DNA from 4 places in the Mesorhizobium sp. BR115XR7A genome. Region 2 is predicted to be linked to each of the others. Evidence: predicted binding sites of a transcription regulator. Region 2 holds the regulator's gene; each other region holds the start of a gene.
What was found. The regulator PhoB, encoded in region 2, activates phosphate uptake and scavenging genes when phosphate is short. The targets are predictions, from matches to a motif close to TGTCATNNANCTGTCAT.
Positions count from the first base shown of each region.

Region 1 (7,819 bases), on a different contig from region 2:
CTCAAATGCGCGATGCCCAACGGCAAGGTGAACATGGCGCTGCGCGACCAGCATTTGCTGGCGGTTCCGGCCGGCGACAACGTCATTCGCCTGCTGCCACCGCTCACCGTCACCGACGCCGAGATTCACGAAGCGCTCAACCGCATCCGCGCCGGCGCCAAGGGCCTGTCGGAGGCGATCGCCTCCGCCGCCGCGAAGTAATCCGGAACCATTCCTGATGTCAGTTCGCCATTTCACCGATCTTTCCACCGTTTCCGAAGGCGATTTGCGCTTCATGCTGGATGATGCGGTGACGCGAAAGGCGCGTCTCAAGGCCGGCGAGCGGAGCAAGCCGCTCGAAGGCAAGGTGCTGGCCATGATCTTCGACAAGCCGTCGACGCGCACGCGCGTTTCTTTCGACGTCGGCATGCGCCAGCTCGGCGGCGAGACCATCATGCTGACCGGCACCGAGATGCAGCTCGGCCGCTCCGAGACAATCGCCGACACCGCCAAGGTGCTGTCGCGCTACGTCGATGCGATCATGATCCGCACCACTTCGCATGAGCGGCTGCTGGAGCTGACCGAGAATGCCACCGTTCCGGTGATCAACGGGCTGACCGACGACACCCACCCCTGCCAGCTGATGGCCGACATCATGACTTTCGAGGAGCATCGCGGTCCGGTGGCCGGCAAGACGATTGCCTGGACCGGCGACGGCAACAATGTGCTGCACTCGCTGCTCGAGGCCTCGGCACGGTTCCGCTTCAATCTCAACGTCGCCGTGCCCGAAGGCAGCGAACCGGCGCAGAAGCATGTCGACTGGTCCAAGGCGCATGGCGGCAAGCTGCATTTCACCCGCTCGCCCGAGGAAGCCGTCGACCAGGCCGACTGCATCGTCACCGATTGCTGGGTGTCGATGGGACAGGAACACCGTGCTCGCGGGCACAATGTCTTCTCGCCCTATCAGGTCAACGCGGCGCTGATGGCCAAGGCCAAGCCGGATGCATTGTTCATGCACTGCCTGCCGGCCCATCGCGGCGAGGAAGTGACCGACGAGGTCATCGACGGGCCGCATTCGGTGGTCTTCGACGAGGCCGAGAACCGGCTCCATGCCCAGAAGGCAGTGCTTGCCTGGTGCCTCGGTGCTTGAAGTGTCTTGGGGCTTGAAGTGTCTTGGGCGCCCGAAATGCCCAGGCGCTTGATCTGCGGCGGCGCGATGCCTATCTGCGCCGCATCACGCAAATCAAGCGCGTTTGGACGCATGTGCCCACCAGGGCCGCATGGCCGCGCCCTGGAGCTTTGTCATGTTGGAAAGCCATCAAGTGACTGAACATCACCCCAAACTCGGCGAGTTCGGCTACGCCGGCGACGATCACGTCGTTCCCTTCGAGGTCGGTCCGCTCGACGTGCGCGGCCGCACGGTCCAGCTTGGGCCGATGCTCGACGCCATCCTTGGCCGCCACGATTATCCCGAGCCGGTCGCCCGCCTGCTGGCGGAAGCCTGTGTGCTGACCGTTCTGCTCGGCACCTCGCTCAAATTCGAAGGCAAGTTCATCCTGCAGACCCGCACCGACGGGCCTGTCGACATGCTGGTCGCGGACTTCTCCACGCCCTCGGCACTGCGTGCCTATGCACGCTTCGATGCGGATCGGCTCGAAGCACTGGTCGCGGCAGGCGAGACGTCCCAGCAGACGCTGCTTGGCAGCGGCGTGCTGGCGCTGACCATCGACCAGGGCGCCCATACTCAGCGCTACCAAGGCATCGTCCAGCTCGACGGCGAAACGCTGGAAGACGCGGCGCGCACCTATTTCCGTCAGTCGGAACAGATCCCGACCGATATCAGGCTCTCGGTCGCCAAGCTGCTGACGCCCGGGATCGGCGGCGCGCGCGAGCAATGGCGCGCCGGCGGCATCCTGGCGCAGTTCCTGCCGCAATCGCCCGAGCGCATGCGCATTCCGGACCTGCCGGGTGGGGACGGCGATCCGCGCGAGGAAGTCCACGATCCGGCCGATAATTCCTGGCAGGAACTCCTGGCCTTGCTCGGCACCATCGAGCCGACCGAATTGATCGACCCGACCATCGGCGCCGAGCGGCTGCTGTATCGTCTGTTCCATGAGCATGGCGTGCGCGTCTTCGGCGGCGTTCCCGTGGCCGACCAGTGCTCATGCTCCCGCGACAAGATCCGTGGCATCCTCGAAGGCTTCTCCGCGCAGGAGATCAAGGACAGCACCGAGGATGGCGGCATCCATGTCGCCTGCGAATTCTGCTCGACGCAGTACGACTTCGATCCAGCCGAGTTTGCGGCTCAGTAAAGCCTTTCCTTCTCTCCGTTCCGCGGGGAGAAGGTGCCCGAAGGGCGGATGAGGGGCGGCGCGACCGTCGGCGCTCAGTTCACCGTGCGCCTTGTCCCCGGCAGATCGAGCGAGAAGGCCGGGATGGCGATGTCGAACGTCTCGCCGCGCTTGTTGCGCATCGTGTAGCGTCCGACCATGATCCCGGAGGGTGTCGAGAGCGGGCAGCCGGACGTGTACTGATAGCTGTCGCCGGGATTGAGTTCCGGCTGGTCGCCGACAACGCCCGGCCCGCGCACCTCCTCGACCCGGCCGGCACCATCGGTGATGTGCCAATAGCGCGACAGAAGCTGCACGAACTCGTCAGACTGGTTGTCGATCGTTATCTGATAGCCCCAGACGTAGCGGTTCTCCTGGGGATCTGAACGATCCTCCAGATAGAACGGCCTGACCTGCACTTCGATGTTGCGCGTCACGGCGCGGTACATGAGCGGCTCCAAAACAATCCGACGACTTTCGACGCTCGCGGTGAGCAGGTCAACGTGCGCGTCTTGTCGCGCCTGGGATTGAAACGCAGGTGCCGGCAAAGAATGTCATTTAAGTGACACACGACAATGGTGGTGTGCGCGAACCGGGCGACTCGGCCCTCTGTCGAACTGTTGAAAACGGCCGCGACGCGGGCCGACTTCCGGAGTGACCAGATCTCGATGGAACTCACTCTCATATCCGCCTCGCTTTCGACCGCACTCATCCTCTCGAACGCTGCCAGCATCCTGCTTGCCGCTTCACAGCTGAAACGGCGCACCACGATTGCCCCGCCGGCGGGCAGATCGCCGGCGGTGTCGATTGTCGTCCCGTCGCGCGGCGTCGAGCCATTCACACATGAGACGCTGGAACGCGCCTTCGCGCTCGACTGGCCGCGCTACGAACTGATCTTCTGCGTCGCCCATGCCGACGACCCGGTGGTGAAACTGATAAACAGGGCGATTGCCCGGTTTCCGCAGGTGCCGGCCCGGCTGTTGATCGGCGACGATCGTGTCAGTGCCAATCCAAAGCTCAACAATTGCGTCAAAGGCTGGGAAGCGGCGCGCCACGACTGGGTCATTCTTGCCGATTCCAACGTTCTGATGCCTCGGGACTATGTCGAGCACATGATGGCGGCGTGGCAGCACGGTACCGGCCTTGTCTGCTCGACGCCGATCGGCTCCAGGCCAGATGGTTTCTGGGCCGACGTCGAATGCGCCTTCCTCAACACATTGCAGGCCCGCTGGCAGTATGCCGGCGCGGCGCTCGGCCTCGGCTTCGCGCAGGGCAAGAGCATGCTGTGGAACAAGCCGATGCTGGACGCCAATGGCGGCATACGCGCGCTGGCCGCCGAGATCGCCGAGGACGCCGCCGCAACCAAGCTGGTGAATGGCCTCGGCCTGCGTGTCAACCTCGTTGCCGCCCCCTTCGAGCAGCCGCTCGGCCAGCGCACGTTTGGCGAAATCTGGTCGCGCCAGGCCCGCTGGGCGCGCCTGCGCCGCGTCACCTTCCCGCTGTTCTTCGCACCCGAGATCCTGACTGGTGCGGCAGTCCCGCTGGCTCTTGCGCTGATTGCCGCGGCGAGCGCCGGCGTCAGCCTCTGGGCAACCGCGATTGCCGTGCTGACGGCATTCTATCTTCCGGAATGCGCTCTGGCCCTGGCCAAGGGTTGGCACGTCTCGACGGGCATGATCGCGGCGACGGTCGCGCGGGACGTCATGCTCCCGGCCATCTGGGCGCGCGGCTGGCTCGACGGCGCCGTCGACTGGCGCGGCAACGCCATGACCATCCGGACCAAGACGGCGGAACTGGAGGAGACGCCGTCGAGCGCCTAATCGCTGCTGACGACGCTGCCTGGACCAAACCTATTTGGTGGCCTTCAAGGCTTGCGCGATATCTTCCAGCAGATCGTCCGTATCCTCCAGGCCGACCGACAGCCTGAGCGTACCGGGCCCGATGCCGAGTTCGGCGCGGGCCTCATCGCTGAGGTTCTTGTGGGTGGTCGTCGCCGGATGGGTGATCAGGCTCTTGGCATCGCCCAGATTGTTCGAGATCAGCACGATGTCGAGGGCGTTCTGCAGGGCGAAGGCCGCCGGCTTGCCGCCCTTGACGTCGAGGCAGATCAGCGTCGAGCCACCCGACATCTGCTTCTTGACGATATCGGCCTGCGGGTGGTCGGCGCGGCCGGGATAGATGACGCGGGCGATCTGCGGCTGCCCGGCCAGGAAGTCGGCGATCCTGCCGGCGCTCTCGGTCTGCTGGCGCACGCGCAGCGGCAAGGTTTCCAGGCCCTTCAGCAGCGTCCAGGCGTTGAACGGCGACAGGCTGGGACCGGTGTGGCGGAAATAGTCGTGCAGGTTCTCGTCAATCCACTTCTTGTCCGACAGGATGACGCCGCCCAGGCAGCGGCCCTGGCCGTCAATGTGCTTGGTGGCCGAGTAGACGACGATGTGCGCACCAAGCTGCAACGGCTTCTGTTGCAGCGGCGTGGCAAAAACATTGTCGACGACCAGCCGCGCGCCGATCGAATTAGCAAGCGAGGCGACGGCGGCGATGTCGACGACCTCGAGCGTCGGGTTGGTCGGACTTTCCAGGAAGAACAGCTTGGTGTTCGGCCTGACCGCCTTTTCCCAATTGGCGATCTCGGTGCCGTCGACCAAGGTCGCCTCGATGCCATAGCGCGGCGCCAGCGTCTCGACCACCCAGCGGCAGGAGCCGAACAGCGCGCGCGCGGCCACGATGTGGTCGCCGGCCTTGACGCTGCACAGAAGGGCAGCCGTCACCGCCGCCATGCCCGACGCCGTGGCGCGCGCGTCTTCGGCGCCTTCAAGCGCGCACATGCGCTTTTCGAACATGTCGACGGTCGGGTTGGCGTAGCGCGAATAGATGAAACCAGGCTCTTCGCCCTTGAAGCGGGCCTCGGCGGCCTGCGCCGTCTGATAGACATAACCCTGGGTCAGGTACATCGCCTCGGAGGTTTCGCCGAAGCCGGAACGCAGGGTTCCGCCATGCACGAGTGCCGTCTGAGGTTTCCAGTTGCGCTTCTTGGTGCTCATAGCTTTGTTCCAGACACAAAAAAACCGGCCGCGAAAGTCGCAACCGGTCCATACGGCCTTGCGGCCCGACGGTCCTTTAGCGACTTGTTTAACGTGGCTGCAAGCCGACCGGCCAAATCACCACGGGATAACGACCCTTTAGACCCGCGCCACGCTTGCGTCAATTGCCGGCTTCATTAAGACGTTTGTACCAAGGCAGGTTCCGCAGAAGTGCCCGGCGGTTTTGCGGCAAGAACCTGCAACAAACAAGAACCTGCAACGAATAGAGACCAGTCTTGGGGCGGAGCCAGACTTTGCGGCAGACAGGCATTCTTCCCGATCAGGACATTTCGGCGCTGTTCCGGTCCGGCGCGCTGAAGTCGCCGCGTGCGCTCGATGCCGACCAGATCCAGCCGGCGAGCCTTGATCTCAGATTGGGCGAAAAGGCCTGGCGGGTTCGCGCCTCGTTCCTGCCCGGTCCCAACCACAAGGTGTCGGAAAAGCTCGATCGGCTGCAACTGCACGAGATCAGTCTGACCGAAGGCGCGGTCCTCGAAACCGGCTGCGTCTATATTGTGCCGCTGCTCGAAAGTCTGGCCCTGCCGGCTGACATTTCGGCCTCGGCCAATCCGAAGAGCTCGACCGGGCGGCTCGACATCTTCACCCGCGTCATGACCGATCGGGGCCATGAGTTCGATAAGATCGCCGCCGGCTACAACGGTCCGCTCTATCTCGAGGTCAGCCCGCGCACCTTTCCGATCATCGCGCGCACGGGTTCGCGCCTGTCTCAAATCCGCTTTCGCACCGGCAACGCGCTGCTTTCGGAAGCCGAGTTGCATGAGCTGCATCGTGCCGAGATGCTGGTCGCCACGGAGCCGCCGAACATTTCCGGCGGCGGCATCGCGCTGTCGATCGACCTCAATGGCGACAAGGATGGGCTGGTCGGCTATCGCGGCAAGCACCACACCGGCCTCGTCGATGTCGACAAGCGCGCCGCGCAGGATGTCCTCGACTTCTGGGAGCCGATCCACAAGAGCCGCGCCGGCGAACTGGTGCTCGATCCCGACGAGTTCTACATCCTCGTCAGCCAGGAGGCGGTGCATGTGCCGCCGCTCTACGCCGCCGAGATGACGCCGTTCGATCCGCTGGTCGGCGAGTTTCGCGTCCACTATGCCGGCTTTTTCGATCCGGGTTTCGGCCATTCGGCGGCCGGCGGCACCGGCAGCCGGGCGGTGCTCGAAGTGCGCAGCCACGAAGTGCCGTTCATCCTCGACCACGGCCAGATCGTCGGCCGGCTGGTCTACGAGCATATGCTGAAGCGACCGCAGGCGCTCTACGGCACCGATCTCGGCTCGAACTACCAGGCGCAGGGCCTGAAGCTGTCGAAGCATTTCCGCGCCGTGCGCTAAAGTCGAAGCTGCCGACCTCGCTCTTGTGGGAGAGATGCCCGGCAGGGACGAAGGCGTGACTGAAACCTATTGCTAGATCGGCGGGACAGCGCCCCGCTCTGGCTTGCCAGCCATTCCCCACGAGAGGGGAATCACGCGCTCATGGCTTCAAAGCGCCTTCACCGACACCTTCACCGGCTTCTCGATCTCGAGCGGGTTGCGCAGCGGCAGTCCGAAATCCCCGGCCTCGATCTCGAACACGTCGCCGGCTTCCGTCTTGATGCCGTCGGCGAAGGATAGCGTCGCGGTGCCGAACATATGCACATGCACGTCGCCAGGCTGGCGGAAGGCCGAATATTTGAAGTGGTGGTGTTCGAGATTGGCGATGGTGTGGGACATGTTCGTTTCACCCGACAGGAAGGGCTTTTCCCACAATGCCTTGCCGTCGCGCAGGATACGCGACGTGCCGCGGATGTCCGAAGGCAGGTCTCCGATCAGGATCTCCGGACCGAAGGACGCATTGCGCAGCTTGGAGTGGGCGAGGAAGAGATAGTTCACGCGCTCGGTCACATGGTCCGAGAATTCGTTCGACAAGGTGAAGCCGACGCGGAACGGCGCCCCGTCATCGCCGATGACATAGATCCCGGCGACCTCGGGTTCCTCGCCGGCATCCTTGGCAAAGGCCGGCGACATGAGCGCCGCGCCAGGCGCGACCGCCATGGTGCCGTTGCCCTTGTAGAACCATTCCGGCTGCACGCCGACCTGGCCTTTCGCGGGCTTGCCGCCTTCCAGTCCCATGCGGAACATCTTCATGGAATCGGTGAGTTGCTCCTCGCCGTCGGTGCTGAGCTTCTTGTGCATGGAATCGCGCGTCGCGGCCGACCCCAGATGCGTCAGCCCGGTGCCGGTCAAGTGCAGATGCGCCGGGTCGGGGTGGTTGATCGGCGACAGCAGGCGCCCCCGCTTGTAGGCGGCGTCGAGATCGATCGTCTCGCCAAGCCCCTTGCGTTCGATCAGGGCGGCCAGGCCGACGCCGGTGCGGGCAGCCTCCATCGCCAGCGAATAGACGCTGCGCGCCCCGTTGATGATCCGGGTCTTCCCG
Region 1 covers NZ_JAIUHW010000007.1:69,811-77,629, reverse strand. The annotation lists gene LB557_RS16455 (aspartate aminotransferase family protein) at 1-201, shown strand, start outside; gene argF (ornithine carbamoyltransferase) at 218-1,129, shown strand; gene LB557_RS16445 (Hsp33 family molecular chaperone) at 1,260-2,291, shown strand; gene apaG (Co2+/Mg2+ efflux protein ApaG) at 2,366-2,758, opposite strand; gene LB557_RS16435 (ceramide glucosyltransferase) at 2,978-4,129, shown strand; gene LB557_RS16430 (O-succinylhomoserine sulfhydrylase) at 4,160-5,350, opposite strand; SAM riboswitch at 5,407-5,484, opposite strand; gene LB557_RS16425 (2'-deoxycytidine 5'-triphosphate deaminase) at 5,644-6,738, shown strand; gene araD1 (AraD1 family protein) at 6,886-7,819, opposite strand, start outside.
Region 1: the regulator PhoB is predicted to act here: its motif matches at 2,862-2,878, upstream of LB557_RS16435 (ceramide glucosyltransferase).

Region 2 (7,819 bases):
TCTTCATGGCCGCCTCGTCGGTCTTCCAGCGCTCCTCCTGGAAGTTGGACCACGACACGCCGATGACCTTGTCCTTTGCCTGCGCGACCGACGCCAGCGTCAGCGACATGGCGACACCCGCCAGAATGGCGACTGTGAATCTCTTCATGATATCCTCCCTGCGCCCGCGTGTGGCGCGACCAAACTGGCCCTAAGGCCGGCACAAAGGCCCTATTTTTTCGAGCCTCGAAAAAACACTGGTCCATCGCCTGAGCACTGTCAACATTGATTCTGACGCATTTTGAGGTGCCAGAAGCCTTTTTTCGAGCCCCGCAATAAATAAATGACAGCCCCAGCCGCTTCTGCCAGTATTCGACCCGTTGCCGGAGGTGTTCGAGGGGGCGTCAAGAACCACGGCGACGGGGAGGGAATGATGTCGGTCGGAATCCGCCACGACGATCTGCGCCGGCGCAACCGTGCAATGGTGATTGGAGCCGTGCGCCGGGGTGGCCAGCCCTCGCGCACTGAGATCGCCGCCACCACCGCCCTGAGCCACTCGACCATATCGGCGATATCAGCCGATCTGATCGGCGAAGGTATCCTGAGCGAAGGCAAGCCGAACGAGGCCGGCTCACTGAAACGCGGCCGGCCGCAGGTGGGCCTTTGTCTCAACCCCGAGGCCGCGGCGGTCATGACCGTGGTGCTGTCGCTGAATTTCCTCTCCGTCGCCGTCATCGACTACGCCGGCCAGGTGATATCGGAGGAGCAGCGCCGGCTGGACACGCTGACCATGTCGCGCGAGGCGCTGATCGGCGAATGCGTGGCCATCGTCCGGCGCCGCCTCGAGGATCCCGACCTCGATGTCGCCAGCATTGCCCGCATCGCGCTGGCGATCCAGGGCATCACCGACACCGAGGCGCGCGCCATGCTGTGGTCGCCGATCACGCCGCAGACGGACATTGCCTTCGCCGATATACTCGAAGCCGAATTCGGCATCCCCGCCACCATGGAGAACGACTGCAACATGATGGCTGTGGCGCTGCGCTGGCGCGACCCCGAGCGCTACCGCGACGACTTCATCGCCATCCTGCTCTCGCACGGCATCGGCATGGGCCTAGTGCTGAAGGGCGAGCTGTTCACCGGCACCCATTCCTCGGGCGGCGAGTTCGGCCACATGATCCATCGCCCCGGCGGCGCGCTCTGCCGCTGCGGGCGGCGCGGCTGCGTCGAGGCCTATGCCGGCAACTATGCCATCTGGCGTAATGCAGGACAGATGGGTGAGGACGCCAAACCGGTCGACGTCAGCGACGCCGACATGCGCGCATTGGCGGCCACGGCGCGCGAAAGAGACGGACCGGAGCGCGAGGCCTATCGCAAGGCCGGCGAGGCGCTAGGCTATGGGCTTGGCAGCTTGTTCGCGCTGATCGATCCGGCGCCGGTTGCGATGGTCGGCGTCAGCGCCGCCGCCTTCGATCTGATCGAGCCGGCCTTGCGTGAGGCCATCGCCCAGACCGCCGGCGGCCAGCATTCGAAATCGATTTCCTTCGATACAGAGCCGAACGAATTGCCGCTGATCCGCGAGGGCTGCGCCATGCGCGCGCTCACCTTCGTCGACCAGGAGATTTTCGCGCCGGGCGTGCAGGTGAGATCCGGCAAGAACGTGGCCTGATCTCAATCCTCGCGAATTGCGTAGCCTGCGCCACGGATGGTGCGTATCACATCGGGCATGCGGCCATTGTTGACCGCCTTGCGAAGGCGCCCGACATGCACATCCACGGTGCGCTCGTCGATGTAGATCGTCTCGCCCCAGACATTGTCGAGCAACTGGCTGCGCGAGAACACGCGGCCAGGATGGCGCATCATGAATTCGAGCAGCCGGAACTCGGTCGGTCCGAGCCGGATCTCGCTCTTCTTGCGATAGACCCGGTGCGATTCGCGGTCGAGCACGATGTCGCCGACCTTGAGCACGCTGGACAGCACTTCCGGCTTGGCGCGGCGCAGCAGCGCCTTGACCCGGGCCATGAATTCCGGCGTCGAGAACGGCTTGACCAGATAGTCGTCGGCGCCGGTCGAGAGGCCGCGCACGCGATCGCTCTCCTCGCCACGCGCCGTCAGCATGATGATCGGCAGTCGCTCCGTCTCGGGCCGCATGCGCAGGCGCCGACAGAGTTCGATGCCGGAAACCGCCGGCACCATCCAGTCGAGCACCAGGAGGTCGGGCACGTTTTCCTGGAGGCGTATCTCGGCTTCGTCGCCGCGTGTCACCACCTCGACCTGGTAACCCTCGGACTCCAGGTTGTAGCGGAGGAGCACGCCCAGCGGCTCCTCGTCCTCCACCACCATGATGCGTGGCGCGATCATCGGTCGATCATCCCTGCCGTCAAGCCGCCGGCACCGACATCGCCGTCTCGTCCTGCTTCGGACGGTTGGCGGGCAGTTGCGTGCCGGTCAGCACATAATACGCATTCTCGGCGATGTTGGTCACATGGTCGCCGATGCGTTCGAGATTCTTGGCGCAGAACAAAAGATGCGTGCAAGCCGTGATGTTGCGGGGATCCTCCATCATGTAGGTCAGGAGTTCGCGGAACACCGAGGTGTATTTGACGTCGATGCGTTCGTCGTCATTCCTGAGCTTGGCGAGGGCGGCGGCATCGCCGGCCGCATATTCCTCGACCACGCCCTGCACCTGGATCAGCACCAGCTGCGCCATGGAGTCGATGGAATGCGACAGGTCGCGCGGCGTGGCGGTGAGGCCGACGGAGCCGACGCGCTTGGCAATGTTCTTGGCAAGGTCGCCGATGCGTTCGAGATCGCCCGCCATGCGGATCGAGCCGACGACATGACGCAGATCGTCGGCCATCGGTTGGCGCTTGGCGATCAGGGTGATGGCGCGATCATCGAGTTCGCGCTGGCGTGCGTCCATGATGGCGTCGTCGGAGACGACGCGCTGTGCCAGCGCGTTGTCGGAATTCAGCAGCGCCTTGGTGGCGCCGCCGACCATCGTGCCGGCGAGATCGCCCATGTCGCTGATCAGCCTGCTGATCTGTCCGAGATCCTCGTCGAAGGCTGCGACTGTGTGTTCGGCCATGATCCTGGTCCTCGTATGCGTGAGATCAGCCGAAGCGGCCGGTGATATAGTCCTGCGTGCGCTTCTCGCGAGGCGACGTGAAGATTTTCTCGGTCTTGTCGAATTCGACCAGCTCGCCCAGATACATGAAAGCCGTCTGCTTCGACACGCGCGCGGCCTGCTGCATGTTGTGGGTGACGATGACGATCGTGTAGTCGGCCTGCAACTCGTCGATCAATTCCTCGATCTTGGCGGTCGACAATGGGTCGAGCGCCGAGGCCGGTTCGTCGAGCAGGATGACCTCCGGCTTGACCGCCACGGTGCGGGCGATGCAAAGCCGCTGCTGCTGGCCGCCCGACAGGCTGAGGCCGCTGGCGTTGAGCTTGTCCTTGACCTCGTTCCACAGCGCGGCGCGTTTCAACGCCTGCTCGACACGGCCGTCCATCTCGGCCTTGCCGATCTTCTCATAGAGCCTGACGCCGAAGGCGATATTCTCATAGATCGACATCGGGAACGGCGTCGGCTTCTGGAACACCATGCCGATCTTGGTGCGCAACAGGTTGAGGTCCTGCGAGCGGTCGAGAACGTTCTGGCCGTCGAGCAGCACCTGACCCTCGGCGGTCTGCTTGGGGTAGAGCTCGTAGATGCGGTTGAAGACGCGCAGCAGCGTCGACTTTCCGCAACCCGACGGTCCGATGAAGGCCGTCACGCTGCGCTCGGGCAGCGACAAGGTGATGTCTTTCAGCGCCTTCGACTGGCCGTAGTAGAAATTGAGGTTCTTGACCTCGATCTTCGCCTTGGCGGCTGCCTCTGTCGCAATCGTCATGTCTGGAGACAACATCTGGCTCATTTGTCCTCTCTGCGTCCGGTCAGGCTGCGCGCAAAGATGCTGAGCGCGAGAACCGTCAATGTGATTATGAGTGCGCCGGTCCACGCCAGTTGCTGCCACTCCTCGTAAGGGCTGAGAGCGAACTGGAAGATGGTCACCGGCAGGCTGGCCATCGGCGCATTGAGATTGCTCGACCAGAACTGGTTGTTGAGCGCTGTGAAGAGTAGCGGCGCCGTCTCGCCGGAAATGCGGGCAATGGCCAACAATATGCCGGTGACGATGCCGGACATCGCCGCGCGGTAGGCCACCGAACGGATCACCACCCAGCGCGGCGCGCCAATCGCCGTGCCGGCCTCGCGCAAAGCGTTCGGCACAAGGTTGAGCATGTCCTCGGTGGTACGCACCACGACGGGAATGACCAGGATGGCCAGTGCCACGGCACCGGCGATGGCCGAGAAATGCCCCATCGGCCGTACCATCAATTCGTAGACGAACAGGCCGATGATGATTGAGGGCGCCGACAGCAGGATGTCGTTGATAAAGCGCACCACGGTGGTGAGCTTCGAAAAGCGGCCATATTCGGCCATGTAGGTGCCGGCCAGCACGCCGATCGGCGTGCCGACGACGATGCCGATAATAGTCATCACGATGCTGCCGTAGATGGCGTTGAGCAGGCCACCGGCATCACCGGGCGGCGGGGTCATTTCCGTGAACACTGAGAGCGAAACGCCCGACAGGCCCTTATAGAGCAGCGCGCCGAGGATCAGCGCCAGCCAGGCAAGGCCGATGCCGGCGGCGACGACGCAGAGCGTCATCATCACGCCGTTCTTGCGCTTGCGGCTCTGGTGAAGCGATGCGGCTGTCGACATCGGTCAGACTCCGGTACGGGCATCGATGCGCATCAGCATGTAGCGGGCGATGGCAAGGATGAGGAAGGTGATGACGAACAGGATCAGGCCGAGCGCCACCAACGAGGAAGTGTAGAGATCGCCGACGGCTTCGGTGAATTCGTTGGCGATGGTTGCCGAGATCGTCGTTGCCGGCGCGAACAGCGAGGCGCTGATCCGGTGGGCGTTGCCGATGACGAAGGTGACCGCCATGGTTTCACCGAGTGCACGGCCGAGCGCAAGCATGACGCCGCCCATGATGCCGATGCGGGTGTAGGGGACGACGACCCGGCGTGTTACCTCCCAGGTCGTGCAGCCAATGCCGTAGGCGGACTCCTTCAGCACCGGCGGCACCGTATCGAACACATCCTTGGTGATCGAGGTGATGAAAGGCAGGATCATGATGGCCAGGATCATCGCCGAGGTCAGCAGGCCGATGCCATAAGGAGGCCCGGCAAACAGGCTGTTAAGGCCGGGAATGCCGTGGAACACGTTGATGATGAAAGGTTGCACTGTCGTCTGCAGGAACGGTGCCAGCACGAACAGGCCCCAGATGCCGTAGATGATCGAAGGAATGCCGGCCAGCAGTTCCACCGCCATGCCGATCGGGCGCCGAAGCGGACGCGGGCAAAGCTCGGTAAGAAAAATGGCGATGCCGATGCCGAGCGGCACAGCGATCAGGATGGCGATGGCCGAAGTGATGATGGTGCCATAGATCGGCGCCAGGGCGCCGAATTTCTCGGTGACGGGATTCCAGCTCTCGGTGGTCAGAAAGGAGAAGCCGAAGGTCGACAGTGCCTGCCAGGAACCGGCGAACAGCGAGATGGCGACGCCGCCGAGCAGCACCAGCACGAGAATGGCGGCGGCGCGGGTCAGCCCATGGAAGATCGAATCGGTCAACGCGAACCGTCTGACGGTGGCGTCGCGTGAACCTCGAATGGCTGGCAAGGCTTCGTGGGCAGCGCTCATGTCAAGCTCGGCTCTTTGTGTTGATTGAAAAGGAGCGCCGCGGGGCGGCGCTCCTCCAGAAAGATATTACTCGCCGGCGTAGACGGGCTTGCCGTCGGCCTTGATGTCGGCCTTCCACGAAGCCTTGATCAGGTCGACGACGCTATCGGGGATCGACACATAGTCGAGCGCCTTGGCGGTTTCCTTGCCGTCCTTGTAGGCCCAGGCAAAGAACTTGAGCGCTTCGCCGGTGGCTGCGGCATCGTCCGGGGTCTTGTGGATCAGCACCCAGGTCGAGGCAGCGATGGGCCAGGTGGCGTCGCCCGGCTCGTTGGTGATGATGACGTTGAAGTTCTTGGCGCCCTTGAAGTCGGCGTTCGAAGCAGCCGCGCCGAAGGATTCGAGCGACGGCTCGACGACCTTGCCGGCGGCGTTCAGCATCTTGGAGTAGGAGAGATTGTTCTGCTTGGCATAGGCATATTCGACATAGCCGATGCCGCCGTCGGTCTGCTTGACGGTGTTGGCAACGCCTTCGCTGCCCTTGGCGCCGACGCCCGTCGGCCATTCGACGGCCGTATCTGAGCCGACCTTGTCCTTCCAGTCGGGCGAGAGCTTCACGAGGTAGTCAGTGAAGTTGAAGGTCGTGCCCGAGCCGTCCGAACGATGAACGACGGCGATAGCGGTCGACGGCAGCTTAAGGTCCGGGTTCAGGGCCTTGATCGCGGCATCGTCCCAGGTGGTGATCGCGCCGAGATAGATCTGGGCCAGCGTCTTGCCGTCGAGGACGAGTTCGCCCGGCTTGATGCCCGTGAGGTTGACGATCGGCACGATGCCGCCCATCACCATCGGGAACTGCACGAGGCCGTTCTTTTCCAGATCGGCGTCGGACATCGGCTTGTCGGTGGCGCCGAAGGTCACGGTCTTGGCGATGACCTGCTTGATGCCGCCGCCCGAGCCGATCGACTGATAGTTGAGGCCGATGCCAGTATCCTTCTTGTAGGTGTCGGCCCATTTGGCGAACACCGGATAGATGAAGGTCGAGCCGGCGCCGGAAAGGTCAGCTGCCATTGCTGCGGAAAGGGTGAGGGTGGACGCCGCAGCCATTGCAATCGCAACGGCCGCCGAGCGGATGAAATGTCTCATGTGGCCTGCTCCTGTTCGGAAGATGGTCTCTCGGCGCCACTTCTTGCCGGCGCCGCTGAGGCCAATAGCCTTCGATTATAACAGTCGCATGACAGTTTCATGTCAGCCCGGTAACGCGTTGCCGGCAACGCGAAAGACGCTGATCTCGGGCGCTCGCGGCGCGGTCCGAGTTTGCCGCCGGAATCAGGGGCTTGAGCCGTCCGACGGCTGGAATCACCACGGACTCGACCAGGCTTTTCCCAAATGAAGAAAATCCGGACGGGAGCGCGTTGCTCGCAGCCAGAGCGTGTCATGGCCGGGCCATCGCCAAAAACAGGTCCGTTGGGGTAGAGTGACACTGTTTCTTGCAGGCGGTCGCTGCTCCCGCCCGTAACTGAGAAGAGCGGAATTCGATTTCGCTATTGTTCCGGCTGGACACGGCCTTTGATATGGCGCGATCGCACCATAGTCATTGCACGCAGCGGTAGCAGCGAATCTCCGCTGATTCCTTGTTGCCTCCCCGGATCCTGCAATTCAGGCGACGCGGGCTCTATCCCGCGTTGCGGTGGACCTGACGGCCGGCGCCGACCCAGCGCTCGACCTTCTCGAGCAGGGCCCTGGGGCTGATCGGCTTGGGCAGATAGTCGTCCATGCCTGCCTCCAGGCAGCGCTCGCGGTCGCCCTTGAGCGCATGCGCGGTGACGCCGACGATCGGCACATGCGTGCCGGTCTCCTGCTCCAGCAGGCGGATCGCGGCCGTCGCTTCGAGACCGCTCATCTCCGGCATCGAGACATCCATCAGGATCATGCACGGATTGAGCGTACCGAAGGCGTCGAGCGCCTTGCGGCCATTGCCGACGATCTCGAAGCCATAGCCGGTCTCGCCGAGGATTTGCGTGAACACCATCTGGTTCACCTCATTGTCCTCGGCCACCAGGATATCCAGCCTGTGCCCGCCGGCCGTCGCGGGCAGCCTGGGGCGAACCT
Region 2 covers NZ_JAIUHW010000005.1:237,362-245,180, forward strand. The annotation lists gene xylF (D-xylose ABC transporter substrate-binding protein) at 1-148, opposite strand, end outside; gene LB557_RS12880 (ROK family protein) at 413-1,648, shown strand; gene phoB (phosphate regulon transcriptional regulator PhoB) at 1,651-2,340, opposite strand; gene phoU (phosphate signaling complex protein PhoU) at 2,360-3,067, opposite strand; gene pstB (phosphate ABC transporter ATP-binding protein PstB) at 3,093-3,896, opposite strand; gene pstA (phosphate ABC transporter permease PstA) at 3,893-4,744, opposite strand; gene pstC (phosphate ABC transporter permease subunit PstC) at 4,748-5,731, opposite strand; gene pstS (phosphate ABC transporter substrate-binding protein PstS) at 5,798-6,853, opposite strand; gene LB557_RS12915 (PAS domain-containing protein) at 7,383-7,819, opposite strand, start outside.

Region 3 (7,819 bases), on a different contig from region 2:
TCACACCGCCTGACAAGAGGAAGGTGGCGCGAATGCCGATCACCGGCGGCAGCACGCCGCCCAACAGGGGACCGACCAGCGAGCCCGCCGTAATGCCCGCCGACAGCACGCCAAGCGCCCAGCCGGAACGCTCCTTCGGCGTCTGCATGGCCACCAGTATGGTTGAACCGGAGGAATAGCCGCCCGCGAAGCCGATCAGCAGGCGCAGCAGAACCAGTTGCCAGACCGTCTCGACCATGCCCGTCAGCGACATGCAGATCGCCATGCCGAAGGAGGCCCGCACCAGCATCACCTTGCGCCCGTAGCGGTCGCCCAGGCGCCCCCATAGCGGCGCGACCGTGGCCGCGGCGAAAAAGGTGGCGCCATAAGCGATGCCGGACCACTGCACGATTGCCGCGTGGCCCTGTGCGCCGAGCTGTTCGACATAGAGCGGCAGGAATGGCAGCAGCAAGGTCATGGCGATGAGCGTGCTGAACGAGCCCGCGAAACAGACCGCGAGATTGCGCCGCCAATGAATGTTGTAGCCGCTTTGCTGCGTGTCTTCCTGCGTCATGCCCTGCCTGCCCGGTATCAGCGCTTGTTGCGGATACCATTTTGGGATACCAAACTGGTCTCCGTCATGAACTTCACGCCGGCCGCTGTCAATGCGGCTTCGGAAAGGGCGCGCGATGTCGCAGATGCAGAATGTCGAACGGCAGCTTCGCGAGATGATCCTGGCGCTCGAGATCGGGCCGGGAGAGCGGCTGACCGAACGCTGGATCGAAAGCCAGTTCGGGGCCTCGCGCACGCCCGTCAGGGCGGCGCTGCTGCGGCTGGAGACCGAGGGGCTGGTCGGCAGGGACGGGCGCGGCTGGACCGTTTCGCCCATCAACCTGGCCGAACTCGAGCAGGTCGCGGTCTATCGCGAGGCGGTCGAGATCGCGTCATTGCGGCTGACGTGCGGGCAAGCCGACAAGAGCGCCATCGATGTCATCGAGGCGATGCTCGATTCCTGCGACGAAGATACGCCGCGCGAGGAGTGGCATCGTGTCGGCATGGATTTTCACATCGAGCTGGCGCGGCTCTCCGGCAACGAATTCCTGTTCCGGGCGGTTCGTGACGCGATGACGCGCCTGTCGCGCGCCCGCTGGCTGGAAGTGCGTGACGAGACGGCCCTTGGCCGTGCCTGGGTCGAACATCGCGCCATCCTTGCCGCGACACGCCTCGGTCAGGCCGATGAAGCCGCGCGGCTGCTGTCGGCCCACATCGTCGGCAGCCGTGATCGGTTGGTGACGTCGCTTGCCAACGACCGACGTGGCCTTCGCGCCAGGGGATTTGCCGTCGTCGCCGCTTAGCGCGGTCCATGCGCTGCGGCGCGCTGGCCGGAAAAACAGACGGGTCTGACGTGAAGCGCACTTTCGGCCTCGCTTCAAGGAAGCCGATGGCGTAAGAGCGGCAATGGAAAACAACCGGTTTGAAACACCCGTGACCGTCAAATCCGTCACGGCGGGAAGCACTCAGCTCTTGCGTTCGGCAAGGGAGGCTTCCGATTACCTCCTCAACAACTGGCCCGGCAAGCGCAGCCCCAAGCATCGTGCGGCGCTGCAGGCCTGTCACGACGCGCTCGCCGGCGACAAGCCGGCAATGAATGCCAGGCGCGCTTTCATCGCCGCGGCGCGGGAAGTGGATGTTTTCATCAGCGACAAGGCGCCAGCCTGATATTAGCTCGCGGTTTGGACTGACAATTGGATTGAGGCTCGGCCCGCATTAGCGGGCCGGATGCCGTTAATCCTTCGTTTCGGTCTCAGTCTCGGTTTCAGGCTTCGTACGTTCGCGCGCGGCAACCTTGGCCGCCAGCTTTTCAGCCTTCTTGGCCGCTTTCTGGCGGTCGCGCTCCTTGCGTTCCTGATCGTAGTTTGGTGCTCGCGCCATGTCGGCTCCTTTTTGTGACTGCCTTGCGGCCCTGAGCCTGCCTAGGAGCATTAGCCGTCAAACACAACAGCCGAAGCGACAATGCGTGGCTGCTGGCATCGAAGAGATGCGGGCGCTTGCCAGATCGGCGCCACAATGATGTAGGACATGCGGGCGCCAATGAATTGAGAACCGCCCGTTTGTTTTGATCAAGTGACCGATGGCCACAATTTCACGGACCGCAGCAAGAGTTTTCTATTATGCGAGAAACGTCGCGCGCGATGTCGCTCCGCAAGCGTTGTTTCGTGCCCGGCTGGCTGGCCGTCTCGAAAGGGCCAGGCTTTCGGGTGAGGCGGCGCGCCGCAGGCTGAATTATTACAACAAGTTGCAGGATGGTTTCGCGCCAAGCGCCCATGCCGTGCGCATCGGCAAACTGCCCTTCACGCCGACCATGTACTATTACGACCTGAAGGAATTCGCCCGCTACTTCGATCCCGGCCTGCTCATCGACCTGGAATTCGGCGACGTCAGGAATGTCCCCAAGGTGCCTTCCATCGTCAAGGACCGGCCAATCCGTGCTGACGACAAGAACGCGATCATCATGAAACTCGACAAGTTTCGTCATTTCCAGATGCCGGCTGATGCCATGTCGTTCGCCGACAAGCTGCCGTCCGTTGTCTGGCGCGGTGATCTCAACAATCCGATCAGGACAAGATTTCTGAAAGCCGTGCGCGACCTGCCGTTCTGCGATGCCGGTTCGCACAAGCCGAACGCACCGCCCGAATACGCCAGGCCTTTTCTCAGCATCAGCCAGCACCAGCGCTATCGCTACATCGTCTCGCTCGAGGGCAACGACGTGGCGACCAATCTCAAATGGATCATGAATTCGAAGTCGCTCTGCATGATGCCGCCGCCGACCTATGAGACATGGTTTGCGGAGCGGCAGCTCGAAGCCAACGTCCACTATGTGCCGCTCGCGGCGGATTTCTCGAACCTTGAGGACCACGTCGCCTATTTCGAGCGGAATCCGGCGGAGGCGGAGCGCATCATCGCGGCTGCGAACGCCTATTGCCGGACATTCGACGACGAACAGACCGAGCAGACGATCTCCCTGCTGGTGCTCTACAAATACTTCGTGCTCTCGGGCCAGATCAAACCGGATGCCGAGGTGTGGCGCTACATAACGGGCTAATTGCGGCGCTCGGTCGAGGCCGCCAGCCGCATTCGGGCGCTATCGGAATGCGTGGCTGGATGGTAGGGCAATCATGCTGCGGGAACCATCCCGACCGTCATTTGTTCAACCGCGTTTATCTTTGATCAAAAGAATCCATGGCCACCCTCCAACGAACGACGGCAAAGGTCTTCTACTATGCGCGGAACGTCATGCGCGACATCGCGCCCCAGGCGATCTTCCGGAGGCGATTGGCCAGCCGCCTGCAACAGGCCAGGCTCTCGGACGAGGCCGTGCGCCGGCGACTGAATCACTACAACAAGCTGCAGGATGCTTTTACACCAGGCCCGGACGCGGTGCGCATCGACAAGATACCGTTTGAACCGAGCATGTACTATTACGACCTGAAGGAATTTGCCCGCTATTTCGATCGATCATTGCTCATCGACCTGAAGTTCGGCGATGTCATCGGCGTGCCCAAGCTGCCGACCCTCGTCAAGGACCGGCCGATCCGCGCCGACAACGGCAATGCCGTCGTCATGAAGTTCAACAAATTCCGCCACTTCCACATGCCCGTCGATACCGTCGCCTTCGCCGACAAGCGCCCTGCCGTGGTCTGGCGCGGCGACCTCAACAACCCGATCAGGACACGGTTCCTGGATGTCGCGGGCGGCTTGCCGTTCTGCGATGTCGGTTCGCACAAGCGCAGCGCACCGGCTAAGTACAGCAAGCCTTTCCTCAGCATCAGCCAGCACCTGCGCTATCGCTACATCGTCTCGCTGGAGGGCAATGACGTGGCGACCAACCTCAAATGGATCATGAATTCCAACTCGCTCTGTCTGATGCCGCCGCCGACCTACGAAACATGGTTCGGCGAGAGCCAGCTCGAGGCCGGTGTCCACTATGCGCCGCTCGACCCGGATTTTGCCGATCTCGGCGAAAAAGTGCGCTATTTCGAAGCGCACCCGGCCGCGGCGGAGCGCATCATCGCCGCAGCCAATGCCTATTGCCGCAAATTCTCCAATGAACGGGACGAGCATGCGCTCTCCTTGCTCGTCCTCTACAAATATTTCGTGCTCGGCGGCCAGATCGAGCCCGATCCCGAACTCTGGCGGTTTATCGGCAGCTAGCTCTTGCTCTCGGCCTGACGCCGATCAGATATCGCTGCGGTCGAGAATCAGGTCGGCGGGGCCGAAGCGATCCTTCGCTGTCAGTTGCTGGTGCCAGTAGGGGTAGAGCAGGGGCGGCCGGCTGACCGCGTCGAGGCGCTGGCGTTCTTCGGTACCAAGCTTCAGGGCCGCCGCCGCAAGATTGTCCTTGAGTTGGACGTCGTTGCGGGCGCCGATCACCAGCGAGGAGACGGCAGGGCGGCCGAGCACCCAGGCGAGCGCCACCTGCGCCGCCGAGACGCCACGATCCTTGCCGATGTCGACCAGCACATCGACAATCCGCCACAGCCGGTCCTCGTCGCGGATGGGCGGCTCGGACCAGCCGGCAAGCTGGCGAGCGGTCGGGCTGTCGCGGCGGTATTTGCCCGACAGCAGGCCGCCGGCGAGCGGGCTCCAGACCAAAACGCCCAGCCCCTGGTCGACCGAGATCGGCAAGAGCTCGTACTCGGCCTCGCGCGCTTCCAGCGTATAGTGGATCTGCTGGGTGACGAAGCGTTGCTGGTGACGGCTGTCGCTGATGGAAAGCGCCTTCATCACCTGCCAGCCGGAATAGTTGGAGCAGCCGATGTAGCGCACCTTGCCCTGGCTGACCAAACTGTCGAGCGCGGCAACGGTCTCCTCGAGCGGAGCGAGGCCGTCCCATTGGTGGACGAAATAGATGTCGATGACATCGGTCTTCAAGCGCTTCAGGCTGCTCTCGCATTCACGGATCAGATGATGGCGCGACAGGCCCTCGTCGTTCGGGCCCTTGCCGATCCGCATCCGCGCCTTGGACGCGATCAGCACATCGTTCTTGCGCTTGCCGCCGAGAGCTTCGCCTATGATCTCTTCGGAGAGGCCGTTGGAATAGACATTGGCGGTGTCGATGAGGTTGATGCCGGCATCGATGCACATATCGATCATCCGCTTGGCTTCGGCGAGATCGCTGTTGCCGACCGCGGCGAAGGGCCCGGCGCCGCCGAATGTCATGGTGCCAAGCGTCAGTGTCGAAACCTTCAGGCCGGAACGGCCAAGGGTGCGGTATTCCATGTCAGATCCTCACGATTTTGTTGAAGAGGCGTGCCGGCAAGGCAGGCCTGGAAGGCGACCGCGCATTTGTAGGACAATTCGGCCGGCTTGTCGCCATGCGACGACGGTCGATCGATCGTACATTGCGGAATTTGCAACGCCGGCAATTGCGCCTGTGCTGCAATAAAACCGTCACTGCCGGCCTATATTGAAGTCGGCTCAGGTGTTTCCATTCCCGGCCGCCGGCCAGCAATTTGGAGCGCCCAGTGGTAACCGACAGGGCTTGCAAGCGGAGCAGTTGATATGACCGAGCTGAAACAGAATTCCCCTGCCAAGGACTGGCTTGAAGCCGAGCTCGCCGACACGCTCGACGAGGACTATGAGCTCGAAATGTCGGAGCCGGCCCTCTCGATGGAGATCGCCAAGATCTACAAGAACTCGCATCCGCCTTCGATCGATCGCATGCAGTATTTTCGCGACCTGATCAGCCTCCAGTCCGAATTGATCAAGCTGCAATCCTGGGTCGCCTACCACAAGAAGAAACTGGTGGTGATATTCGAGGGCCGCGACTCCGCTGGCAAGGGCGGCGTCATCAAGCGCATCACACAGCGGCTCAATCCGCGTATCTGCCGCGTCGTGGCGCTTCCGGCTCCGACCGAACGCGAGAAGTCGCAATGGTATTTCCAGCGCTATGTCCCGCATTTGCCGGCAGGCGGCGAGATCGTTTTGCTCGACCGCTCCTGGTACAACCGCTCCGGCGTCGAACGGGTAATGGGTTTTGCCAGCCCCGAGCAGGTCGAGGAGTTCTTCCATGACGTGCCGGAGTTCGAGCGCATGCTGGTGCGCTCGGGCATCACCGTGGTCAAATATTGGTTCTCGATCACCGACGAGGAACAGCAAATGCGCTTCCTGATGCGGATCCACGACCCGATGAAACAGTGGAAGCTGTCGCCGATGGACCTGCAGTCGCGGGTGCGCTGGGAACACTACACCAAGGCCAAGGAGGAGACCTTCGCCCGCACCAACATTCCCGAGGCGCCCTGGTTCATCGTCGAGGGTAACGACAAGAAGCGCGCGCGGCTGAACTGCATCGACCATCTGCTCAAGCAGCTGCCGTATGAAGAGGTGCCGCACGAGGAGATCACGCTGCCGGAGCGCGTCTTCAACCCGGAATACGAGCGCCAGGTGCTGCCGCGCGAGCTTTACGTGCCGGAGAAGTATTGAGCGAGAGTTTTGTCTTTCTCCCCGTCACTATACGGGGAGAAGGTGCCGGGCAGGCGGATGAGGGGCGGCGCTGGCTTTGACAATTGAGCCCGGATAAACCCCCGCGCGCGCTATCTTCTTCTGCTGACACATTGCCATCGGACATGCTCGACAGCGCAATCTTCTAGCGCTAGCGCCGCCCCTCATTGTCCTGCCGGACATTTCTCCCCGTATAGTGACGGGGAGAAAGGGGCTTTCGTCGAGGGTTTCGCCACCTTACGCCCGCTTGATCACCACGTGCGTGGCCAGTGCCGTCGCAACCTGTTCGCTGCACTGGTAGCCAAGATTCAGCATGTCGAGGCCCGCAAAAAGGTTCTCGCCTCTGCCAAGCAGCACCGGCGAGATCGCCACGTGCATGTCGTCGATCAGCTTTTCCTGCAGATACTGCCGGATGGTGGAGATGCCGCCGCCGACCCGCACATCCTTGCCTGACGCGGCGGCTTTGGCCTGTTCGAGAGCCGAATGGATGCCGTCGGTTACGAAACAAAAAGTCGTGCCGCCTTCCATCACGATGGGATCGCGCTTGTAATGCGTCAGCACGAAGGTCGGGACGTGATAGGGCGGATTGTCGCCCCACCAGCCCTTCCAGCTGTCGTCAGGCCACTCGCCCCGGATCGGCCCGAACATGTTGCGGCCGAGGATCCAGGCGCCGACATTCTCGAAGCTGCGCGCCGCAAAGTCTTCGTCAACGCCTGTCTCGCCGCCTTCCTGGCCAAACATCTTGCGGAAGGTGCGGGTGCTGAAAGCCCATTTGTGCAGGGCCGGTCCGCCGACACCGAGCGGATTTTCAAGGCTCTGATCGGGACCGGCGCCATAGCCGTCAAGCGACAGGCTGAAAGCGTTGACGCGAAGTTTGGACATGAGAACCTCCTCCTTGAGAACCAGTTGTCTTTTGCAAGTGGTTTCTTCTAGCAAACTGATTTTGAATTGCAAGTGGTATTTCCGAGTCGGAAAAGGTGTGTCCGAATCTTGCGGCAGGCTACGGCCACCGCCTCATTGGCCCGTCAGTTCCATGAAGCGGATGTGATTGCTGAACGGGTCTATGACCTCGACCGTCAGCCGGCCGTCTTCATGCTCCAGGCCGGGCTTCATGTAGCGGTAGTCCTTGCCGGCAAGCTCTTTCTGGAAGTCGCGGATGCCCTTGATATAGACGACCATGTTGCCGCCCGGCGTCGCGTCGCCCGCATGTTCGGACAGGTGCAGGACAAGGTTGTCGCGCGAGACTTGGGTGTAGAGAGGGAAATTTTCCCCATAGCGGTGCTCCCAGTCCACGGTGAAGCCGAGGAAGCCGAGGTAGAATTCGTGCGCCTTGGCAACG
Region 3 covers NZ_JAIUHW010000001.1:448,398-456,216, reverse strand. The annotation lists gene LB557_RS02510 (MFS transporter) at 1-553, opposite strand, end outside; gene LB557_RS02505 (GntR family transcriptional regulator) at 669-1,334, shown strand; gene LB557_RS02500 (DUF982 domain-containing protein) at 1,465-1,698, shown strand; gene LB557_RS02495 (hypothetical protein) at 1,765-1,911, opposite strand; gene LB557_RS02490 (glycosyl transferase family 90) at 2,111-3,082, shown strand; gene LB557_RS02485 (glycosyl transferase family 90) at 3,220-4,191, shown strand; gene LB557_RS02480 (aldo/keto reductase) at 4,216-5,259, opposite strand; gene ppk2 (polyphosphate kinase 2) at 5,542-6,462, shown strand; gene LB557_RS02470 (dihydrofolate reductase family protein) at 6,718-7,362, opposite strand; gene LB557_RS02465 (glyoxalase superfamily protein) at 7,495-7,819, opposite strand, start outside.
Region 3: the regulator PhoB is predicted to act here: its motif matches at 5,418-5,434, upstream of ppk2 (polyphosphate kinase 2).

Region 4 (7,819 bases), on a different contig from region 2:
CCATCCCGATCATCGTCAAGGACACCACGTCCTTCTACTGGCAGATCGTTCTGGCCGGCGCCCGCAAGGCCGGCAAGGATCTCGGCATCAACGTGCCGGAACTCGGCGCCCAAGCCGAGACCGACGTCAATGGCCAGGTCTCGATCCTCGAGAACGCCGTCGCCAGCAACCCGGCCGCGATCGTGATCGCGCCCACCGAGTTCAAGGCGTTGGGCAAGCCGATCGATGAAGCAGCCGCCAAGGTCAAGGTCATCGGCATCGACTCCGGCGCCGACTCCAAGGCCTTCACCTCGTTCCTGACCACCGACAACGTGCAGGGCGGACGCGTCGCCGCGGACGGCCTTGCCGCCGCCATCGGCGCCGCCAATGGCGGCAAAATCGAGGGCGACGTCGCCCTGATCACCAACGCTCCCGGCGCCGGCTCGCTCGAACAGCGCAAGCAGGGCTTCACCGAGCAGCTCAAGGCAAAATATCCCGGCCTGAAGCTGGTCGCCGACAAATACGCCGACGGCCAGGCCACCACCGGCCTCAACATCGCCACCGACCTGATCACCGCCAATCCGAACCTCAAGGGCATCTTCGCCTCCAACCTGATCATGGCGCAGGGCGTCGGCCAGGCCGTCGCCGAGAACAACCTTGGCGGCAAGCTGGCGCTGGTCGGCTTCGACAGCGACGAGAAGCTGATCAAGTTCCTCAACGACGGCGTCATTTCCGCCCTCGTCGTCCAGGATCCCTACCGGATGGGCTACGACGGCATCAAGACCGCGCTCGCCGCCTCGAAGGGCGAAAAGGTCGAGGCCAATGTCGACACCGGCGCCAATCTGGTGACCAAGGCCAATATGAAGGACCCCAAGATCGACGCGCTGCTCAATCCCAAGCTCTAAGCAGCCGGCGTTCAAAACCGCTTCCGGGGCCAGAGGCCCCGGAAGCATCCGCCGCCAAAGCGGCTTGGCGATCAGCCCGTTTGGCCTTCGCCTGAAAGACGACCGCAGCCTCGCCGAATGCCAACCGCGAGGCCAATCTGGGAGGATTGTCATGACGCCGACGGCGCAGGAACTGCATCCGGCCCCCGTGCTGGAACCCGGCAGGACCATCCTCGAACTGCGCGGGCTGGAAAAACGCTACCCCGGCACCCATGCGCTGAAGCCGGTCAATCTCGCCTTCAAGTCAGGCGAAATCCACGCCATCGTCGGCGAGAACGGCGCCGGCAAATCGACCCTCATCAAACTCCTGACCGGCGTCATGCCGCGCACCTCTGGCGAGGTCCTCTGGGAAGGCCAGCCGGCAGCCCTGGCGACGCCGCATGAAGCGATGGCGCTCGGCATCAATGCCGTGCACCAGGAAGTCGTGCTGTGCCGTCACCTGACGGTCGCCGCCAACATGTTCCTTGGCGAGGAAAATTCCCGTTTCGGCATCCTGCAGCAGCGCGCCATGGTCAGGGAAGCGCAGACGATCATCGACGATCTCGGCTTCGACCTGCCGGCGCATGTCGTGCTGGGTGATCTCACCATCGGCCAGCAACAGCTGATCGCCGCTGCCCGCGCCACGGTGCGCGGCACCAAATTCCTGATCTTCGACGAACCCACGGCCTACCTCACCCGCAAGGAGGCCGACCAGCTTTTCACGCTGATCCGGCGCCTGAAGGGTGAAGGCGTGACGATCATCTACATCAGCCATCGCATGGAGGAGGTCTTCGAACTCGCCGACCGGGTTTCCGTGCTGCGCGACGGCACGCTGGTCGGCACACGCAATATCGCCGAGACCAATGATGCCGAGCTGGTCAAGATGATGATCAACCGCTCTATCGAACAGGTCTATCACAAGGAGCATTTCACGCCGGGCGCTCCGATCGTCGAAACAAGGAACCTGTCGGGCAAAGGCTTCGAGAACATCTCGATGACGGTGCGTGCCGGTGAGATCGTCGGCCTCTATGGACTGATCGGCGCCGGCCGCAGCGAGTTCGTCACCTCGCTCTATGGACGTCACAAGAAGTCGGCCGGCCAGATCCTGTGGGAAGGCAAGGACGTCCAGATCAACTCCGAGCACGACGCGATCAAGCTCGGCATGGCACTGGCGCCGGAAAGCCGCCGCGACCAAGGCCTTTGCCTCAATTTGCCGGTTGGCCTCAACCTCAATTTGCCGATCTACAAGCGCATCTCCAGCAATCTGTTGATCTCGAATGCGAAAGAGAAGGCCGAGGCCGACCGTCAGATCGCCGGCCTGAGGATCAAGACGCCGACGCGCGGGGCGCTGGCGTCGAGCCTTTCGGGCGGCAACCAGCAGAAGATCGTCATCGGCAAATGGCTGGCGCATGGCGCCAAGCTGTTCATCTTCGACGAACCGACGGTCGGCGTCGATGTCGGCACCAAGGCGGAGATCTATCGCCTGTTCGGCGAGCTGTTGTCGAAGGGCGCCGGCATCATCCTGATCTCGTCCTATTTGCCGGAGGTCTACGAACTGGCCGACACGCTGCACGTGTTCCGGCGCGGCAAGCTGGTGGCCACGCACGGGTTCCACACCGCCAGTCACGAGGACATTCTCACGCAGGCGCTCGCCGAGAAACAAGAAAAACTGGGAGGACAGACATGAGCATCGAGGCGATCCCCGCCGAAAAACCGAAGCGCAACTACAACGTCCTGTTCGGGCTGACGCTGCTGGCGCTGCTGGTGCTGCTCTGGATCGTCCTGTCCCTGGCGACGCCAAGCTTCGCCTCGGGCAACAACATCGCCAATCTTCTGCGGCAGGGCTCGATGATCGCCATCATGGCGGTCGGCCAGACCTTCGTCATCATCACCGGCGGCATCGATCTGTCGGTCGGCGCGGTGGTCGGCTTCGCCACCGTCGTCGTCGCCATGCTGATCAATGCCGGCGTTCCGATCGCGGTCGCCATCCTGATCACCTTGCTCGTCGGTGTCGCCATCGGCCTTTTCCATGGCTTCGGCATCGTCAAGATGGGCTTGCCGCCGTTCATCATCACGCTGGCGACGCTGACCTCGCTGCGCGGCATCGGCCTTTTGATGACCAACGGCAACTCGATCAACATCAACAGCGACAGCTTTACCGCCTTCTCGCGCAATTCTTTTATCGGCATCCCCAATTTGTTCTGGATGGTGATCCTGGTGGGTGTGCCCGCCTATGTCTTCCTGCATCACAGCCGTTGGGGCCGCTACCTCTTTTCGGTCGGCTCCAACGCCGAGGCCTCGCGCCTGTCCGGCGTCAATGTCCAGCGCACCATCTACATGGCTTACACGCTGTCCGGCCTGTGCGCGGCCTTCGTCGGCGTGCTGCTCGCCGCCCGCATCGGCATCGGCAACCCGACCCAGGCCGAGGGCTGGGAACTGCAGGCGATCGCCTCTTCGGTCATCGGCGGCACCTCGCTGTTCGGCGCGGTCGGCTCGGTGCACGGGCCGCTGCTTGGCGCCTTCATCCTGGCCACCATCAACAACGGCGCCAACCTGCTCAACGTCAACTCGTTCTGGCAGCGCATCATCACCGGCGCGCTGATCATCATCATCGTCTACTTCGACGGACTGCGCCGCCGCGGCAAATGACGCATTCCAATCGATCGCCGGCCTGGCGCGGGCCGGCGATTTCTTGAACAGACTGGATCAAAGCATGAAAGCCGTCGTCTGCCGCTCGCCCGGCGACCTTGCTGTCGAAGACCACCCGGCTCCCGGCGCCCCACCTCCCGGCTGGGCTCTGGTGGCGGTCAGCCATGTTGGCATCTGCGGCACCGACTACCATATCTTCGAGGGCAAGCACCCTTTCCTCGCCTATCCCCGCATCATGGGCCACGAAGTCTCCGGCACAGTGATCGAGCGGGGCGAAGGCGTCGACCTCGCCCTTGGCGAACCGGTGATCATCAACCCCTACCTTTCCTGCGGCAAATGCATCGCCTGCCGGCACGGCAAGCCCAATTGCTGTGTCAGGATCGAAGTGCTCGGCGTGCACCGCGACGGCGCCATGTGCGAACAGATCCTGGTGCCGGCTAAGAATCTCTATCCCACCAACGGCCTGTCGCTCGCCGACACCGCCGCCGTCGAATTCCTGGCCATCGGGGCGCATGCCGTCCGGCGCGCCCGGGCCGAGCCTGGCGCCCGCACCCTGGTCATCGGCGCCGGCCCGATCGGGCTCGGCACCGCCATCTTCGCCCGCATTGCCGGGTTGGATGTGACACTTCTCGATATGAGCACCGAAAGACTGGTCTTCGCGGCGAGTGAACTCGGCTTTTCGATTCTCGACGGCTCGCAAGGACCCGTGTCCGATCTGGTGCGTGATGCGACCGACGGCGAAGGCTTCGACGTAGTCTTCGACGCCACCGGCAACACGCGATCGGTTCAATCGGCCTTTGCCCACGTCGCGCATGGCGGAGCGCTGGTGCTGGTCAGCGTCGTCAAGGACGATATTGTTTTTTCCGATCCCGAGTTCCACAAGCGAGAAATGACATTGATCGGCAGCCGCAATGCGTTGCGCGCCGACTTCGACCATGTCGCGGCCTCGATCCGCAATGGTGCCGTGCCGTTGGCCAAGCTTGTCACCCACCGCACCACGCTGGCCGATACGCCAGGAGATCTCGCACGCTGGGCGCATGAAAAGTCGGGCCTGATCAAGGCCGTGATCGAGATCGGATAGCCCTACAGCGCCGACAGCTTCAACTCCACCCGCTCGGCCGGAAAACGCGACTCCGAAAACTGGATTGGCTGGCCGTCAGGTGTGACGTTGACCGCAACCGTGACCAGCACGATGGCGCCCGGCTGCAGATCGAGATCGGCGAGATCGGCGGCGTCGGCATGGCGCGCCGAGAGCACGGTCGATTGCCTGAGATAATCGTCGATACCGAAACGTGCGAGCGAGGCGGTGATAGAACCGGTTTGCGCCATCGCCTTGTCGATGCCGGCAAAGCGCCGGGCATCGAACCATCCAGCGGCGCGCGACACTGGCCGTCCGTCAGCCTCGCCGCGTGTCTCCAACCGGATCACCTCGGCACCCCTGGCAAGGCCAAGGCCTTCGGCCACGCGCTGGCTGGCGGGCTCGACCGACGAAGCGAGCAGCACGATGTGCCGTTCCGACGTCTGCCCCTGCAGGCCAGCCGAAAAGCGTGTCCGCGCGCCAATCGGATAGGACAGCCGCTTGCGTGACAGGACGAAGGTGCCGCGTCCCTGCTCGGCCCGCAGCACGCCCTCCTGCACGAGGGCCGATATGGCGCTGCGTACGGTGTGACGGTTGACGCCGTAGCGCTCGGCCAGCGCGACTTCGGGCGGCAGCGCGGCGTTTTCGGCGAACTCGCCGGCGGCGATGGATTGCAGGATCCTGTCGGCGATCTGGCGCCACAGTGAGACGCCGCTGCGCCGCTCGATGCTGTCGGCCACATCATACCCGATCATGTTTTGCCCCCCGGCCTGTCACGCACCCGTCATGGACTCGCGTTAGGTAATATGTATAATTTGTATAGTTGTCTATATCAATAGACAAGTTTAGCTGAGAGGAAGTTGGCGATGCGAGGACAGGAAGGCCGCGACCAGGCCGAGCGCAAGGCCGCCATGGCGACGCTGGCGCAATCGAGCGGCGACGACATCGTGCGGCTCTGGAACGAGTCCGGCCTGCCTTCGCAAGCCGAACTTCTGCGCGGTCCCGAGACGGGCCTGGTCACGCTGCGTGGCCGCATCGGCGGCGGCGGCGCGCCCTTCAATGTCGGCGAGGCGACCGTCACGCGTGCCACTGTCCGGCTGCCATCCGGGCAGGTCGGCCATTGCTACGCGCTTGGCCGCGACAAGCAGAAGGCGAAGCTGGGAGCAATAGCCGACGCGCTCTGGCAGGACCCTGCCCGCCGCACCGAGGTCGAGACCAGGCTGATCGCGCCTTTGCGGTCGGCGCTTGCCGCTGCCCAGGAAAAACGCCGCGCCGAGACGGCGGCAACGAAGGTGGATTTCTTCACCATGGTTCGCGGAGAAGATTGATGGATATCGCTGCGCAATCGATCGAGGGCGGTTTCGCCGATCCGGTCTTCAACGCTCAGACCGTGTTTCGGGCCGTCATGGATGCCATAGCGCGGCCGGGCAGTGTCCACCCCTTGCCACCCCTGGCCCGCCCACCGGCTCCGCTCTCGGCGACGTCGGGCGCCGTAGCACTGGCGCTATGCGACAACGACACGCCGCTCTGGCTCGACCCTCCCCTGCATGCCTCCGCCGCGATCGGGTCCTGGCTTGGTTTCCACACAGGCGCGCCGCTGGCCAACACGCCGGCCGACGCGCATTTCGCGTTTGTTGCCACGCCGGCCGAGATGATGGCGCTCGACGGTTTTTCGCAGGGCACGCAGGATTATCCCGACCGATCGACGACGCTGATCCTGCAGGTCGGCGACCTCGTTTCAGGCACTCCGTTACTGCTGGAAGGCCCGGGCATCGAAACCAGCGCCACGATCGCGCCGGCACAGATGCCGCGCCATTTCGTCGAGCAGTGGAAGCAGAATATCAGGCGCTTTCCGCGCGGCGTCGACATCATCCTCGCCACATCGGACCGCATAGCCTGCCTGCCGCGCACGACGCGTATCAAGACGATGGAGGCGTAAGATGTATGTCGCGGTAAAAGGTGGCGAAGCCGCCATTGCCAACGCCCACAGCCTGCTTGCCGACCGCCGGCGCGGCGACCGCTCGGTGCCCGCACTTCGCCTCGACCAGGTCGTCGAACAGCTGGCGCTCGGCGTCGACAGGGTGATGAGCGAAGGCTCGCTCTATGACAGGGAACTGGCCGCACTCGCCATTGTCCAGGCACGCGGCGACATGATCGAGGCGATCTTCCTGGTGCGCGCCTACCGCACAACGCTGCCGCGCTTCGGCTACAGCAAGCCGATCGACACCGGCGCCATGCTGGTCGAACGGCGCGTCTCGGCGACCTACAAGGATCTGCCAGGCGGCCAGTTGCTCGGTCCGACCTTCGACTACACGCATCGGCTGCTCGACCCTGAACTTGCCGCTGGCGCCGATGTCGCCGAGCCCTTGCAGCGCGAGACGGAAGCGCAGGCAATGCCGCGCGTCTCGGCGATCCTCGCCCGTGAAGGCCTGATCGAGCCCGATGGCGACATGCCTGGCGATCATGTTCCCGGCGACATCACTCGCGAGCCGCTGGAATTCCCGATGGCGCGCGACATCCGCCTGCAGGCACTGTCGCGCGGCGATGAAGGTTTTCTGCTGGCGCTCGGCTATTCCACCCAGCGCGGCTATGCCCGCAACCATCCCTTTGTCGGCGAAATCCGCATCGGCGAGGTCGAGCTGGAACTCGACGTTCCCGAACTGCCCTTCGCCGTGCCGCTCGGCACGGTGCGCGTCACCGAATGCCAGATGGTCAACCAGTTCAAGGGCTCGGCCAAGGCGCCGCCGCAATTCACCCGCGGCTACGGCCTAGTCTTCGGCCAGAGCGAACGCAAGGCGATGGCCATGGCGCTCTGCGACCGGGCCCTGCGCGCCGCGGAGCTCGGCGAGGATATCGTCGCCGCCGCCCAGGACGAGGAGTTCGTCATCTCGCACTCCGACAATGTCCAGGCCACCGGCTTCGTCGAGCACCTGAAGCTGCCGCACTACGTCGACTTCCAGGCCGAACTCGATCTCGTACGTCGCATGCGCGCCGAGTACGAAGCACGCGAAAATCCATCGAAGGCGGAAGAAAAAAAGGAGGCAGCGGAATGACTGCGCAACCGACAGACATCGCCACCTACAACTTCGCCTATCTCGACGAGCAGACTAAGCGGATGATACGCCGCGCGATCCTCAAGGGCATCGCCATTCCGGGCTACCAGGTGCCGTTCGCCTCGCGCGAAATGCCG
Region 4 covers NZ_JAIUHW010000009.1:45,254-53,072, reverse strand. The annotation lists gene LB557_RS19625 (ABC transporter substrate-binding protein) at 1-884, shown strand, start outside; gene LB557_RS19620 (sugar ABC transporter ATP-binding protein) at 1,036-2,589, shown strand; gene LB557_RS19615 (ABC transporter permease) at 2,586-3,551, shown strand; gene LB557_RS19610 (zinc-binding alcohol dehydrogenase family protein) at 3,616-4,632, shown strand; gene phnF (phosphonate metabolism transcriptional regulator PhnF) at 4,635-5,384, opposite strand; gene phnG (phosphonate C-P lyase system protein PhnG) at 5,496-5,957, shown strand; gene phnH (phosphonate C-P lyase system protein PhnH) at 5,957-6,568, shown strand; gene LB557_RS19590 (carbon-phosphorus lyase complex subunit PhnI) at 6,570-7,682, shown strand; gene LB557_RS19585 (alpha-D-ribose 1-methylphosphonate 5-phosphate C-P-lyase PhnJ) at 7,679-7,819, shown strand, end outside.
Region 4: the regulator PhoB is predicted to act here: its motif matches at 5,401-5,417, upstream of phnF (phosphonate metabolism transcriptional regulator PhnF).